Regions from separate parts of the Paenibacillus sp. FSL L8-0340 genome, predicted to be linked through region 1. Evidence: riboswitches for the same ligand, from Rfam matches in the RefSeq annotation. Region 1 holds a riboswitch; each other region holds the start of a gene.

Region 1 (4,234 bases):
GGCCAGCGCTTCCTCCTGGTCATGGGTAACGAAGATAAAGGTGATGCCCAGCCGCTGCTGCATTTCCCGCAGAATGTACTGCATTTCCGTGCGCAGCTTCAGATCAAGTGCCGAAAGAGGCTCATCGAGCAGCAGCACCTGCGGTTCATTGACGATGGCCCGGGCAATCGCTACACGCTGCCTCTGTCCGCCGGACATTTCATTAATGGCCCGCTGATCGTAGCCTACAAGGTTGACGAAGCGCAGCGCCTCCTGCACCTTTTGCGTGATGACCTCTTTCTTAAGCTTCTTGATCCGCAGTCCAAAGGCCACATTCTCAAATACGTTCAGGTGCGGAAACAAGGCATAGTCCTGAAATACCGTATTGACCTGCCGTTCGTTGGCGGGAATGTGGTTGATGATTTTGCCGTTCAAATAAATGGAACCTTCCGTTGGTTCAGCGAACCCGGCGATCAGACGCAGGATTGTCGTCTTTCCGCAGCCCGAGGGTCCCAGCAGTGTATAGAATTTGCCGCGTTCGATCTCGAAGCTGACTCCTTTTAACACGGCTTCTTCATCGTCATATTGTTTGGTAACCTGGTCAAAAGAAATAATAGTGTCTTCCAGGGTAGTTATGGCTAACGACCTCCCTTACCTTATGTAGTACAACCTATTTTACCCGCTTCTCGCAGGGAACAATCTAAAGTGGCATGCTCAGCGCTGATAAGCGACAATTCCTCCCTTCCTTCGACACACTTCAATATATATAGCATATAGGATTAATGCAATATATGCGATAGCTTACAATGTTAAATGCATCGCAGAAACTTAACAAGTTCGTAAAAACTATGCCCCGTTATTGTTGTTTTTGAGTGCTATAATGAAAATTGCTGAAAACCTAAAAATGTTCTCTTATTGATGTGAAAGAAGATGACTAACATGAACGAGGGGTTGCAGGACCGCCTTGAAAAATTCGGATTATCTCTATATATGATACGCGTTACGATTGCTGCTTCACTCTCCTGGCTTGCGGTTCACAGCTTGCATGGCGACAGTTATTTATACTTTGCACCGCTTGCCGCAATTCTTATCACCCAAGGAAGCGTCAAGGCTTCACTGGAAAAAGGGATTTACCGTCTGATGGGCGTTGTGCTCGGTGGAATTGTCAGCCTGCTCGTGGGCCATTTCTTCGACGTGGGGGCACTGTCTATTCTGCTGATGCTGCTGATCGGCATCGGTGTGGCCACCGCCTGCCGGATTAACATTCAAGCCGTTTCCCAGGTCGGTGTGACCTCCGTGCTGGCATTGACCTTTTATCAGGACCCTTATATCGTGTGGAGAGTCGCGGAGACCTTAATCGGCGTACTGATTGCCTTAATAATAAATATGATTATCGTCCCCCCCGGGGGGTTCGTCAAGGTTAAACGCCTGGCACTGGAAGGGACCCTGCTGCTGGCCGATGCCTTGACCGGACTCGCCGCAGAGAGCAGCAGTTCTAAGCAGGCTCCGGAGAGGCTGGTGCGTTCCGGACAACTGCTGGCGAAGAGCGACAAGCAGCAGAAAGAGCTGCACTATACGTTATCCCATTATCAATGCCGCAGCGGATTGCGGTCATTGACACAGGCAACCTCGCATCTGCAGAAGGTTCACCGCTACGTCAAGGAGATCGCTGAGGAGATTTCCCTCCTGCCTGCACATTATGCGGCAGCTGACTGGATGACAGAGGTCGTAACGGCAACCGCAGACTGCATCGCCCTGTATGGAACCAAAACTTTATCCGATGCCGAATGCACCCGTTCGCTCCCCGAAGCGCTGCGCCGCGCCCGGGATCTGCAGTTTGCCTGGTTCTCCGAGCTGCAGGGTCAATGCTCGCTGACAGCAGTCCGCGATCTCGGAGCCGTCTTCTCCCATCTGAACCGGGTGCTGGAGGAAATTGAACGGGCCGATTATGCAGCTACAGTTATACCGGCACCAGCCTCCGTCCGGTCCGGAAGCGCGCGCGCCGTACATCTTGTCAAAAGAGGGCTCTCCCACAAGCTATAAGCTTGGGAGCGTCCTTTTTTTGCAGAAACGACCCTGTCCTTTGAGATGAAGGCAGGGTCGTTTTTGCTTGTAATATCGCTTGGACTCAAAGCCGTCCCTTTTAAAGGGATACCAGAGAGATTTATTATTATTAAGTTGAAAAATTAATACTAAAGTACTAGAATTAAGCTTGTTTGTAGAATTATATTGGCAACCAACCCAGTATTGAACATTCCCTGTCGATTTGAGTCGATTAAATGACCTCATGCTGAATGTATATCATTGATCTATTTTTTTAAAGGCAAACTTCCCGAAAGGGCAGGACGCAAAGCGATGGGCCTAAGAATGTGAGACTATCCATTCATGGTCGCCAGGCTGCCAATTGAGATGTGACTTGGGTACCGGTAGGTGAAGACAATCTATCATAGTCCATGATGCTCTTTTCTGTACAGATACCATTGATTATACGAAGAAGCGAGGTTAGAGTAATGCCACAGCATATCATCGAGAAAAAATTCGGGCATGTATTTCATACCACAACGCCAATCGGTAACCCCGATCTTCCGGCTCTGCCCTCAGTGCAGGTTAAGCCGCTCCGTGAGGGAGATGAGGATAAGAACGGACGTATTATCGTACAGAACAACCAAATATTTATTACTCCTCCTCTGCCCGGCGGCAAACCCGCTGTCATTTCCTCCGTTCACCCTGTGGTGTTGAATATTAACCGGAAGACGGTGACAGATCCTACGGAGGTAACCCCCACGGACCGTATCACCTGGGAGATTTGCGAGAAGCCGCAGTATCAGATCACTGTATCCGAAGATAGACTGAAGGCCTACTTCACGCTCTACCGTGCAGAAAAGTACGCCTGGAAGCTCGCCAGCTCCCCGGCTGCAGCAGATGTCACGGTCCGGGCGGAACCAAATTGCGGCCTGCTGCTGTCCACCCTCACGGTGGACCAGATTATCGCCGGCTTCAAGAAAAGCTCCATTATGCGCGAGCTCAATATTCCGGCTCTTTATGCAGAGCTGAACAACCCTACCTATCTCCCGGTCTGCATCGCAGAGGGTAAAGCCCCTATTCCCGGCAAAAATGCCCGGCTGGAGCTGTTATTTGCCGAGGACAGGGAATATGAATTCATTCGGACTGCCGATCCTGCAGATTCCCTGAACCATCCAAGGGTTCCCTTTGTCCAGGAGGGAGAGGTCATTGCCCGTAAGCTGCCTGCAGAAGAGGGAGTGCCCGGCATCGACGTGTATGGCGGAATTATTCCCTCCCCGCCGCCGCAAGATATTCAGCTGGTCACTAAAGAATGTACAACCCTGCTGGCGGACGGCGGGATCGCCTCCCTCCGCCAGGGAAGGCCCCGCTTAACGGGATCTGGTCTGAACCGCAAGGTTTTTGATTTTCCCCAGACATATCTTGTTCCCGGGGACATGGACCCCGAAGCCGCCAAAATGATGTTCCCGGGTGATGTGGTCGCCACCAATGATATCGGAAACCAGACCATCCTTGAGGCTTTGGGAAATGTATACATATACGGCGACGTTACACATGCGACAATCACTGCTACCGGAAGCATTTTTGTCCAGGGCAAGGTTGTCAGCAGCCAATTGTACTCCGGTCATTATGGAGCGAGACATAACCGCCTCTGCATGTACTCCGCTCTCTTGATGGAGGAAATGACCAGTCTGAGAAAAGCGTCGCAGCAGTTGGCGAATACCGTCCAATCACGCCAGCAAACCGTAAAATACGGTCTGGTCGTTATGCTGCTGCTGGAAAGCAAATATGACCATCTCCCCGGCCTGATCAGTGATCTCCAGGAGGTTATTGCCGGGATGAATCCCGATTATCCTATCGACACCAAGCAATTGAGACATATGCTGGAGGTATTCCTGCACCCGGGGCAGTTCACCGATTTTTTCACGGATGCTGTACTAAGCACCTTTCTGAAGCTGTTGAAGGATTTGCATGACGCCATATCCGGGATGCAGGAGGAGAATACACGGATCGACATCGCCTCGTCACAGCATAGCATTATTAAATCCGGCGGAGATCTCCATGTTCATAAGGAGGGTATTCTGCACAGCCAGCTGTTCTCTTCCGGCAATGTCCGTTTCGTAATGAACGAAGCGGAATGCACGGACTCCACAGTCGAGGCGGCAGGCTCCATCAGCGCACAGACTGTAGGGAAGCAGTCCTCCGAGAAATCAGTGCTTACCGCCGGCAAAAA
Region 2 (4,234 bases), 1.1 Mb from region 1:
TGTACCGGCCATTGTAGTACGTGTGTAGCCCAGGTCATAAGGGGCATGATGATTTGACGTCATCCCCACCTTCCTCCGGTTTGTCACCGGCAGTCACTCTAGAGTGCCCAGCCTTACCTGCTGGCAACTAAAGTCAAGGGTTGCGCTCGTTGCGGGACTTAACCCAACATCTCACGACACGAGCTGACGACAACCATGCACCACCTGTCTCCTCTGTCCCGAAGGCCGCCACTATCTCTAGTGGATTCAGAGGGATGTCAAGACCTGGTAAGGTTCTTCGCGTTGCTTCGAATTAAACCACATACTCCACTGCTTGTGCGGGTCCCCGTCAATTCCTTTGAGTTTCAGTCTTGCGACCGTACTCCCCAGGCGGAGTGCTTACTGTGTTAACTTCGGCACCAAGGGTATCGAAACCCCTAACACCTAGCACTCATCGTTTACGGCGTGGACTACCAGGGTATCTAATCCTGTTTGCTCCCCACGCTTTCGCGCCTCAGCGTCAGTTACAGCCCAGAAAGTCGCCTTCGCCACTGGTGTTCCTCCACATATCTACGCATTTCACCGCTACACGTGGAATTCCACTTTCCTCTTCTGTACTCAAGCCACCCAGTTTCCAGTGCGACCTCAGGTTGAGCCCAAGGTTTAAACACCAGACTTAAATAGCCGCCTGCGCGCGCTTTACGCCCAATAATTCCGGACAACGCTTGCCCCCTACGTATTACCGCGGCTGCTGGCACGTAGTTAGCCGGGGCTTTCTTCTCAGGTACCGTCACTCCGGTAGCAGTTACTCTACCGGACGTTCTTCCCTGGCAACAGAGCTTTACGATCCGAAAACCTTCATCACTCACGCGGCGTTGCTCCGTCAGGCTTTCGCCCATTGCGGAAGATTCCCTACTGCTGCCTCCCGTAGGAGTCTGGGCCGTGTCTCAGTCCCAGTGTGGCCGTTCACCCTCTCAGGTCGGCTACGCATCGTCGCCTTGGTGAGCCGTTACCCCACCAACTAGCTAATGCGCCGCAGGCCCATCTCCTTGTAGCAGATTGCTCCGCCTTTCATCCTTCGTCCATGTGAACAAAGGAATTATCCGGTATTAGCTACCGTTTCCGGTAGTTATCCCAGTCAAAGAGGTAGGTTGCCTACGTGTTACTCACCCGTCCGCCGCTAAGTTATTCCGGAGCAAGCTCCTTCATAACTCCGCTCGACTTGCATGTATTAGGCACGCCGCCAGCGTTCGTCCTGAGCCAGGATCAAACTCTCCAAATTGGTATTTAGAAAGAGCGATTGCTCAATTTGAAACATCTGACGAGAATTTACATTCTCTAATTTTTGGATCTCACTTGCGTGATTTCCATACTCACTCGTTGTTCAGTTTTCAAAGATCAAGCTCGTTGTCAGTGCCGATTATCTCGTCACCAGCAACTCTTATAATATATCATGTTTGATTTAGAAACGCAAGCTTTTTTTGAAACAACTTTTCAGCCACTTCTTATTTACTTGGGTGCGCTCTAACAACGCTTACCTATAATACCCCACATCAATATAAAAAAGCAACCCCTTAAACAAAAAAAGATAACCGGCTTAAATATTAAGCGGGTTATCTTAGGGTAATCATCATTCTACAGGATTAGTAGATCTTAGCTGCTGTATATTTGCTCGACGCTTTGGTGAAGCCTGTTTCTTTGTTCTTACCCAAACCGGCGTCCACTGTCGTATCGATCGTTACCCATTTGCCGTTAAGCAATACTTCATTCCAGGCATGGTATACAGATACATAACTCGTATTGCCCATTACCAGCTTCGTCGGAATCCCTTCACTGCGGAGCATGGTGGCGAACAAAGATGCATAATCGTAGCAAATCCCTTTCTTACTAGCAAGTGTGTTATCGTTGTTCGGGATATAATCCTGCGTAACATTAGCTGCTAAGGTGTAGTCGTACTTTACATTCGCCACGATGTAATTATAGATAGCTTGTACCTTTGCTTCATCAGTGGTCAGCCCTTGCGTGAGCTGCTTGGCTTTCAGTACTGCTTTATCGGAAGAATTCCATTTCACATTCTGTACGGAACTCAAATATACGGCGTTGGTGTTACTCATGCTCAGGTCTACGGTTTCGGAAGAAAGCACTTTATATTTGTTGCCGCTGGTGTTCTCTAAGACTGACACTTTATAAGCGCCATTCCCCTGCTGCAGTGGAAACGTTTCTGTAGATTTGGAGGCATATAAGTTATAAGAGTAGCTCTTATTGTCTTTGGTAATCATGAGCTTGATACGTTTGTCTTTGGGAACATCATAGGAAACTTGGACAACCCCTTGGCTCAATTGCGATGTATTTAACCAGCCCGACTCTACGCCGGAAGCATTAGCTGTGCTTACTTGAACTGAAGTAACCAGGACGAACAAGGTCAAGAACATATAATAGAACTTCTTCATGGATAAAACCCCTTTCGGTAGCTGGCTGCCATCCATACCCGGGAAGGCCCTTTAGCTTTGCGTCCCTACCTTTCGATAGGTTTGCCGTTATCGTTTAAGCTTTATCTGTTCCTACTACTATTGGAATATACTAGATTCATCTTAAGAACAAACAAAAAAAGCCTCTTCATTCGGTAGCTGGCTGCCATCCTTACAGGGAAGGCCCTTTAGCTTTGCGTCCCTACCTTTCGATAGGTTTGCCGTTATCGTGTTTAGCTTTTATAGTTATATAGTATCATATTAATGCCTAGTTACAAGACCTAAATCACTAGATTTCTACTTCATTCATTTAAATTTTTATAATTTTCGCATGGATAATCAACCGATGGGTCGGATTTACCAAAGGATCACATGTAATGAGGGTAAGGATTTTATCTTGTTTATTCCCGTTCAGTACAGACACATCCGTAGGCTCAACAATCGAGATATCATAAACCTCATATTCATACTCCTGATCGCTTGTCTTGACGGAAATGGTATCTCCGACCTTTACTTCGTTCAGTCTGTTGAATAATCTCCCTGCAGTTCTGGATCTGTGTGCAGCTATGGCAGCATTGCCTATTTCACCGATTGGAGCGGTTTCCTTCATATGGGCTGCGGCATGCTTCATGTTGGCCTTGGTCGCCCCTTCCAATATGGGCAATTTCAAATCGATTTTGTCGATTGTGATAATTCCGGTCACTTTACCGCCGACCTCTATTTCCTGCTCTGCCGGTTCGTTAGCCTGCGCCTGTTCATCTCCAGCTGATTCTTCTGCCAGCAGTGCAGTGACCTCGGCGTAATGCTTTTTCAGATCGGGCTCTGACGAAGGGGCTAGCTCACTATAAGCCTGTTCAGCCTCCTTCAGCAGCTTTTCTTGCTGCCGGTCGTTATACCATTCGCTCGCTTTTGGATACAGCATAACTAGAACTCCTGCAATGATAATCAAATAGGAAAACTTACGCATCAAATCCCCCCGATCTTTAAGATAAAGAAACTCCACGGCCCAACATCTTACTTAAAATACCCATTTACGGCTGCCAAAGAAATTGATGATGACGGTAACAAACGTAACCAGTACTTTGGAAATCAGCACCTGAACTTCAAATTTGTCCGTTAGCAGATGCATCAGCAGCACTGATATCCCCAATACAACCAGGTTCAGTATGATGAATCGGACTAATTGCATACGGTCAAAACTGTCCTTGCTAGTCTGACTCTTATCCTTAAAGGTCACCTTCTTGTTCCAAAAGAAACTGTTCGCTGTCCCTGCGCTATAAGAAATAATCTGTGCCGGGGTATTCATCATACCCAGAGAATGCAGCAAGGTAAATACGGCGAAATCAATCAGCGTATTCAGTAAGCCTACAGCATTGAATTTTAAAAACTGGACAAATCCCGCATTCAGCTTCCTATCTGCCATAATCATTGTCCTCTTGCCGCTCCTCATGCTCTCTACCCCGGTAACCCTTGGTCTCACGCACGATATACAGCGGTCTATCCTTGGATTCATCATATATCCGTCCAATATATTCACCTATTACGCCAAGCAGCATCAGCACGATGCCGTTAAACAACAAATTGACGCCGACGATGGAAGCCCAGCCCGGAACCGTCCATGAGGTGAAAAAGATTCTCTGGAACAATACAAAGAACAGATACACAAAACTGGAGAAGGAGAGAAAGAAGCCTATATATGAGGCTATCTTCAGCGGCTTATGTGAAAATGAGGTGATGCCGTCAACCGCAAACCGGATCATTTTCTTCAGCGGGTATTTGGTTTCACC
Region 3 (4,234 bases), 2.8 Mb from region 1:
CAATCCCCCTAGCCCCCAGCACCTCTACTGCTTGCTGCGCCCAGTGGCCTGACATATCTGTGAATTCAGCTCCGCGTAGCATTACCGCATATAGTCCAGAAGCTGTAATTCTGGATTGAACAACGGCGTCTTCCGCCGCAGTCACTCCGCCAATATAGTTCCATATGCCTTTTGCCGGATCGTTGCTATAGATTCCAAGCTTCTCACGGCCTGTCGTCCAAGGCGCTTCCTTCGGGTACCTTACCGTCAGCTTGGCCGGCATCAGGAACGGAGCACTCGCTTGCACCTGCCACGCAGAACCTGCCTTCAGCAGCTTTTTGCCGGTTGCGTCGAGCAGTACTTCTTTCTCCAGCTCAGCTTGGGCCAAGCTTACAGTGGTATTGTCAGGGAAGGTTCCTGCTGAAATCTCCAGCCGTGCCCAGCCATTCAGTACAGACAAAGTACCTCCAGCACTTCCGATAACCTGACTGTCCTTGGCTCCGGTTACTACAGGGGTCTTCACTTCCGGGGTTGAACCCGGGTTCGGATCTGCGCCTGGATTTGGAACTGCACCTGGATTTGAGGTTGTCCCTGGAGTTGGAGTCGTTCCTGGGGTTGGGGTTACCGCTGGACTTGGAGTGGCTCCCGGACTCGGAGGGGTTGATCCTTCCTTCAGGTCAATCGACTCTATGTAGTCATCCTTCTTGCTGTAAAGCAGCTTATCCCCGGTAATGCCGATCAGCTTCGTTCCGGGCTCTATTGCTGGCAGTGATTTCACTGCATATGTAGAAAGGTTCACTTGCTGCAATGTGGCAGCACCGTCCCTCTCCTCTTGAAAAACTGCCTGCCCTTCACCTATCGACATGAAGGCATACTGGGTTCCTCCAGGCTTCATCTCGGTGAGATCCACAGGCAGAGCAGTCAGATCCTTGATATTCAGAATCACATATTTGCTCTCGGAAGACCCATTTTTTTGCTTAAACAGCACATCGCTGCCGTTAAAAACAAACCAGTCCACATAGCTTGCTCCGCCCAGACTAACAAGTGCACGCGTAGCTCCGCTTTTCAAATGGAGCAGACTGAGCCCCCCGTCACGGGCATTCTTATACACCACATTGCCGCCGGCCAGCACCGGGAAACGTCCTTCGCCAAGGTCGGCTTCAACACCCGTAGCCAGATCATGATAGATCATGCTGCCGTAATTTTTGCGCTCGTACCAGACTACACCGGCTCCATCCGTAGTCGGATTGCCATATGTGCCAGACTGTTTGTTAAGCTTTCTTCGGGTACCCGTCTCAAGATCGGCAGTGTAAATATCCCAGTTCAGTGAAGACTCCTGCTCTGTTCCTTTGTCGGCCCACACTGCAACGTTGCCGCTCACATAAGGCGCATCCTTGGCGGATGAACCCGATGTAAGAACAGTGCTGGCACCACTGGCCTGATTCATCGCGTGAACCTGCTTCACCCCATCGGCCCCTGCTTCCAGCCATACGATCCGGTTACCGGATACGTTATAGTCCGTTCTACCCGGATCGGTCCCGGCAGCCAAAACCTGCTTCATGCTAAGGCCGCCGCTAATCAGGCCCACAAGCAAACTCACCGCCACTGCGGAAACAACCATCCGCGAAAACTTCCCTTTCCTAATAAACCTCATTTACTTCTCTCCCCTAGCGCTATTTGTAGGCACGCCAAAAAACCAAGTGCCTTGAGCGGCCCGGCTGTCTTAACATCCTCCTTTGGATGAAGTAGACCCGTGGCTTTGCGTCTCCGACTTTCGTACGGATTTGCCTTTGTTTCAAACTCGGTTTTTCTGTCCCGTTATGGGTATACAAGTGTGACTTTAGATGTACAGGACTCTTTCTTTATCGGAATTTATCCCTATAAAATTAATAAGTCCTAGTTCTCCCTTACTTATATATCTTTTCCTTTTTTCAGAAATAGGCTTCGTTCTTCGGCATTTGTAAAGATTTACAACAAATATAGAAACAAAAAAACGGCATCTCTGCCGTTTAATTGTGTTATAGACTCTCAGGATTCGAACCCAGGACCTATATAAAGGATTTCACTAATTACTCCTGCTTTAAATGCTTGGCTGCGGCTGCAGGTGCAAACAGCGAGTTTGCAAGCAGAGCTACCGTTCCTTTATACACTGCGTGCGACGCTGCGACACTTCCCAAATGTCCTCCTATGTGCAGGTGAATCACTCCGTGAAGAGAGGACCAAATCGTACCTACAATAAATTCCGCATTTGAATCACCGGCGATTAGGCCTTGCTCTTGAGCGCTGACAATCACGGACAACAAGCGCCGCATAGCAGTAACAGTGCCTTTCATACTCTGCTCATCCGGTTTGAAATCGGCAAATGCTCCCCCAAACATCAATTTATAGTAGCTGGTGTAGCGCTGGCCAAATTCCCAATACACTTCTGCCAGATTAATTAAATACTGCTGCAGATCCTCTGACTGTGAAGCACTCTCAAATTCGCTCGAGAGTATTTTGCAGCCCTCCAGATATAATTGCTGGGCTAAACCTTCTTTATTAGCAAACAGACTATAGATGATCTTGGTCGAGCAACCCATCTTCTGAGCTACTTTTCGCACGGTGACAGCTTCCGGCCCTTCTTCCTGAAGAATAAAGGCTGCTGCATCAACTACGAGTTGACGAAGACTAGCTGTGTTCTGTAAGCGGGCTTCCTGGTAGGTTGTCAGCTTTCTATTGCTTGCGTCAGCAAAATTATTAGGTTCATTCAACTTAATCGCCTTCTTTATTTATGTTGTTATTCTCGGGAAACGCAGTTTCCAATCATATACCACGCATTCTATACAGTCGATTCCACAAAGTCAATCATACATACACATATCTTCTTGCAAATTTTTAAAAAAGAAGGTTTGACTTTCTCCAGCCAGCGGGTTACTATGATTTCAACAGGAAACAACGTTTCCTAACGAATACATCGTTTTAATAGGAGGAATAATTTTATGAATATTCAAGGAAAATGGTCGCTAGTCACGGGTGCCTCTTCCGGTATTGGCGAACAATTCGCAATACAGCTGGCTAAACAAGGAAGTCATCTGGTTCTCGTAGCCAGATCTAAGAACAAACTCGATGACTTGGCAGCGGAGCTCGAAAGAAGCTATAACATCAAGGTCAAAGTCATAGCTATGGATCTTACGGAAGCAAGTGCACCAAGCGAATTGTTCCAGCAATGCCAGCTGTTGAAACTTGAGATTGAGCTGCTGGTCAATAATGCCGGATTTGCCACTCATGGGAGGTTCGAGCAAATCTCAGGCCAGCGGCAGCATGAGGAGATTATGTTGAATGTTGCTGCCGTCGTAAATATGACTCATTTATTCTTGCCGGATATGCTGCGCAGAAGCTCTGGTACTGTGATCAATGTATCGTCCACCGCAGGATTTCAGCCGCTCCCCTATATGGCTGTGTATGGGGCAACCAAAGCTTTTGTCTTGTCCTTTACAGACGCATTATGGTGGGAGAATCGTGACCGTGGAGTCCAGTTCTTTGCACTTTGCCCCGGTTCTACAGATACAGCTTTCTTCACCGTCGTGGGGACGGAGGATGCTTCAGTCGGGAAGAAAGCAACTCCACAGCAGGTAGTTGAGACTGCGCTGCGCTCACTCGCGAAAAAGAAGATATACACTGTTCCAGGCTCGCAAAATTACCTCGGAGCACAGTTGTCCAGATTCGTTACCCGAAAGCAGAGTCTGCGGATTGTTGGAAACATGCTTGCCCCAAAATAGCGTATAATGAACAAAATAGAAAATTCACAGAAAGGGGGTAGGATACATGATATTGAGCATGAATTGGATTACACTCAGGGTGCGGGATCTGGAGGCATCCCTTAATTTTTATCACAGCATTCTGGGACTTCCGATTGACCGCAGATTCGAAAGCAGAGGAAGACAGATTGTAATGTTAGGCACGGAGGGGCAGCCCAAGATCGAGCTTATTCAGGGAAGCGACCCGGCTCTGAAGCCGGAATGCGGTGTGTCCATTGGGTTCGAGGTGGCGTCACTGGATGAGGCGATAGAGAGTTTCAAAAGCCAGGGTATCCCGGTAGCGCGTGGTCCGATCACGCCGAATCCACGCATATCATTCTTTTATGTACTGGATCCGGACGGTTTCGAGGTACAGATTGCAGCGCACAGCTAAGCCAGTGTTTTCGTCTTTTCACTATGGAGCAGAAGCAATAAAGCTGCACCCCGTCACAAGATTCATAAATTACCCGAAACGGGGC

Evidence for each region. Region 1 has a riboswitch for cyclic di-GMP ahead of NST07_RS32450 (FapA family protein). Riboswitches for the same ligand answer to the same signal wherever they lie in the genome.
Region 2: it holds a riboswitch for cyclic di-GMP, as region 1 does, so the genes downstream of both, NST07_RS03185 (transglutaminase-like domain-containing protein) here and NST07_RS32450 (FapA family protein) in region 1, are expected to answer to the same signal.
Region 3: it holds a riboswitch for cyclic di-GMP, as region 1 does, so the genes downstream of both, NST07_RS10895 (S-layer homology domain-containing protein) here and NST07_RS32450 (FapA family protein) in region 1, are expected to answer to the same signal.

What each region holds. Positions count from the first base shown of each region.
Region 1 is NZ_CP151967.1:7,083,040-7,087,273, forward strand. Features, by position in the region: gene NST07_RS32440 (ABC transporter ATP-binding protein) at 1-606, opposite strand, end outside; gene NST07_RS32445 (FUSC family protein) at 919-2,022, shown strand; cyclic di-GMP riboswitch class I at 2,292-2,384, shown strand; gene NST07_RS32450 (FapA family protein) at 2,490-4,234, shown strand, end outside.
Region 2 is NZ_CP151967.1:693,252-697,485, reverse strand. Features, by position in the region: rRNA gene NST07_RS03190 (16S ribosomal RNA) at 1-1,261, opposite strand, end outside; gene NST07_RS03185 (transglutaminase-like domain-containing protein) at 1,623-2,429, opposite strand; cyclic di-GMP riboswitch class I at 2,443-2,525, opposite strand; cyclic di-GMP riboswitch class I at 2,599-2,680, opposite strand; gene NST07_RS03180 (class D sortase) at 2,758-3,369, opposite strand; gene NST07_RS03175 (GtrA family protein) at 3,466-3,870, opposite strand; gene NST07_RS03170 (glycosyltransferase family 2 protein) at 3,860-4,234, opposite strand, start outside.
Region 3 is NZ_CP151967.1:2,464,788-2,469,021, reverse strand. Features, by position in the region: gene NST07_RS10895 (S-layer homology domain-containing protein) at 1-1,633, opposite strand, end outside; cyclic di-GMP riboswitch class I at 1,685-1,778, opposite strand; gene NST07_RS10890 (TetR/AcrR family transcriptional regulator) at 2,049-2,729, opposite strand; gene NST07_RS10885 (SDR family oxidoreductase) at 2,958-3,737, shown strand; gene NST07_RS10880 (VOC family protein) at 3,784-4,149, shown strand.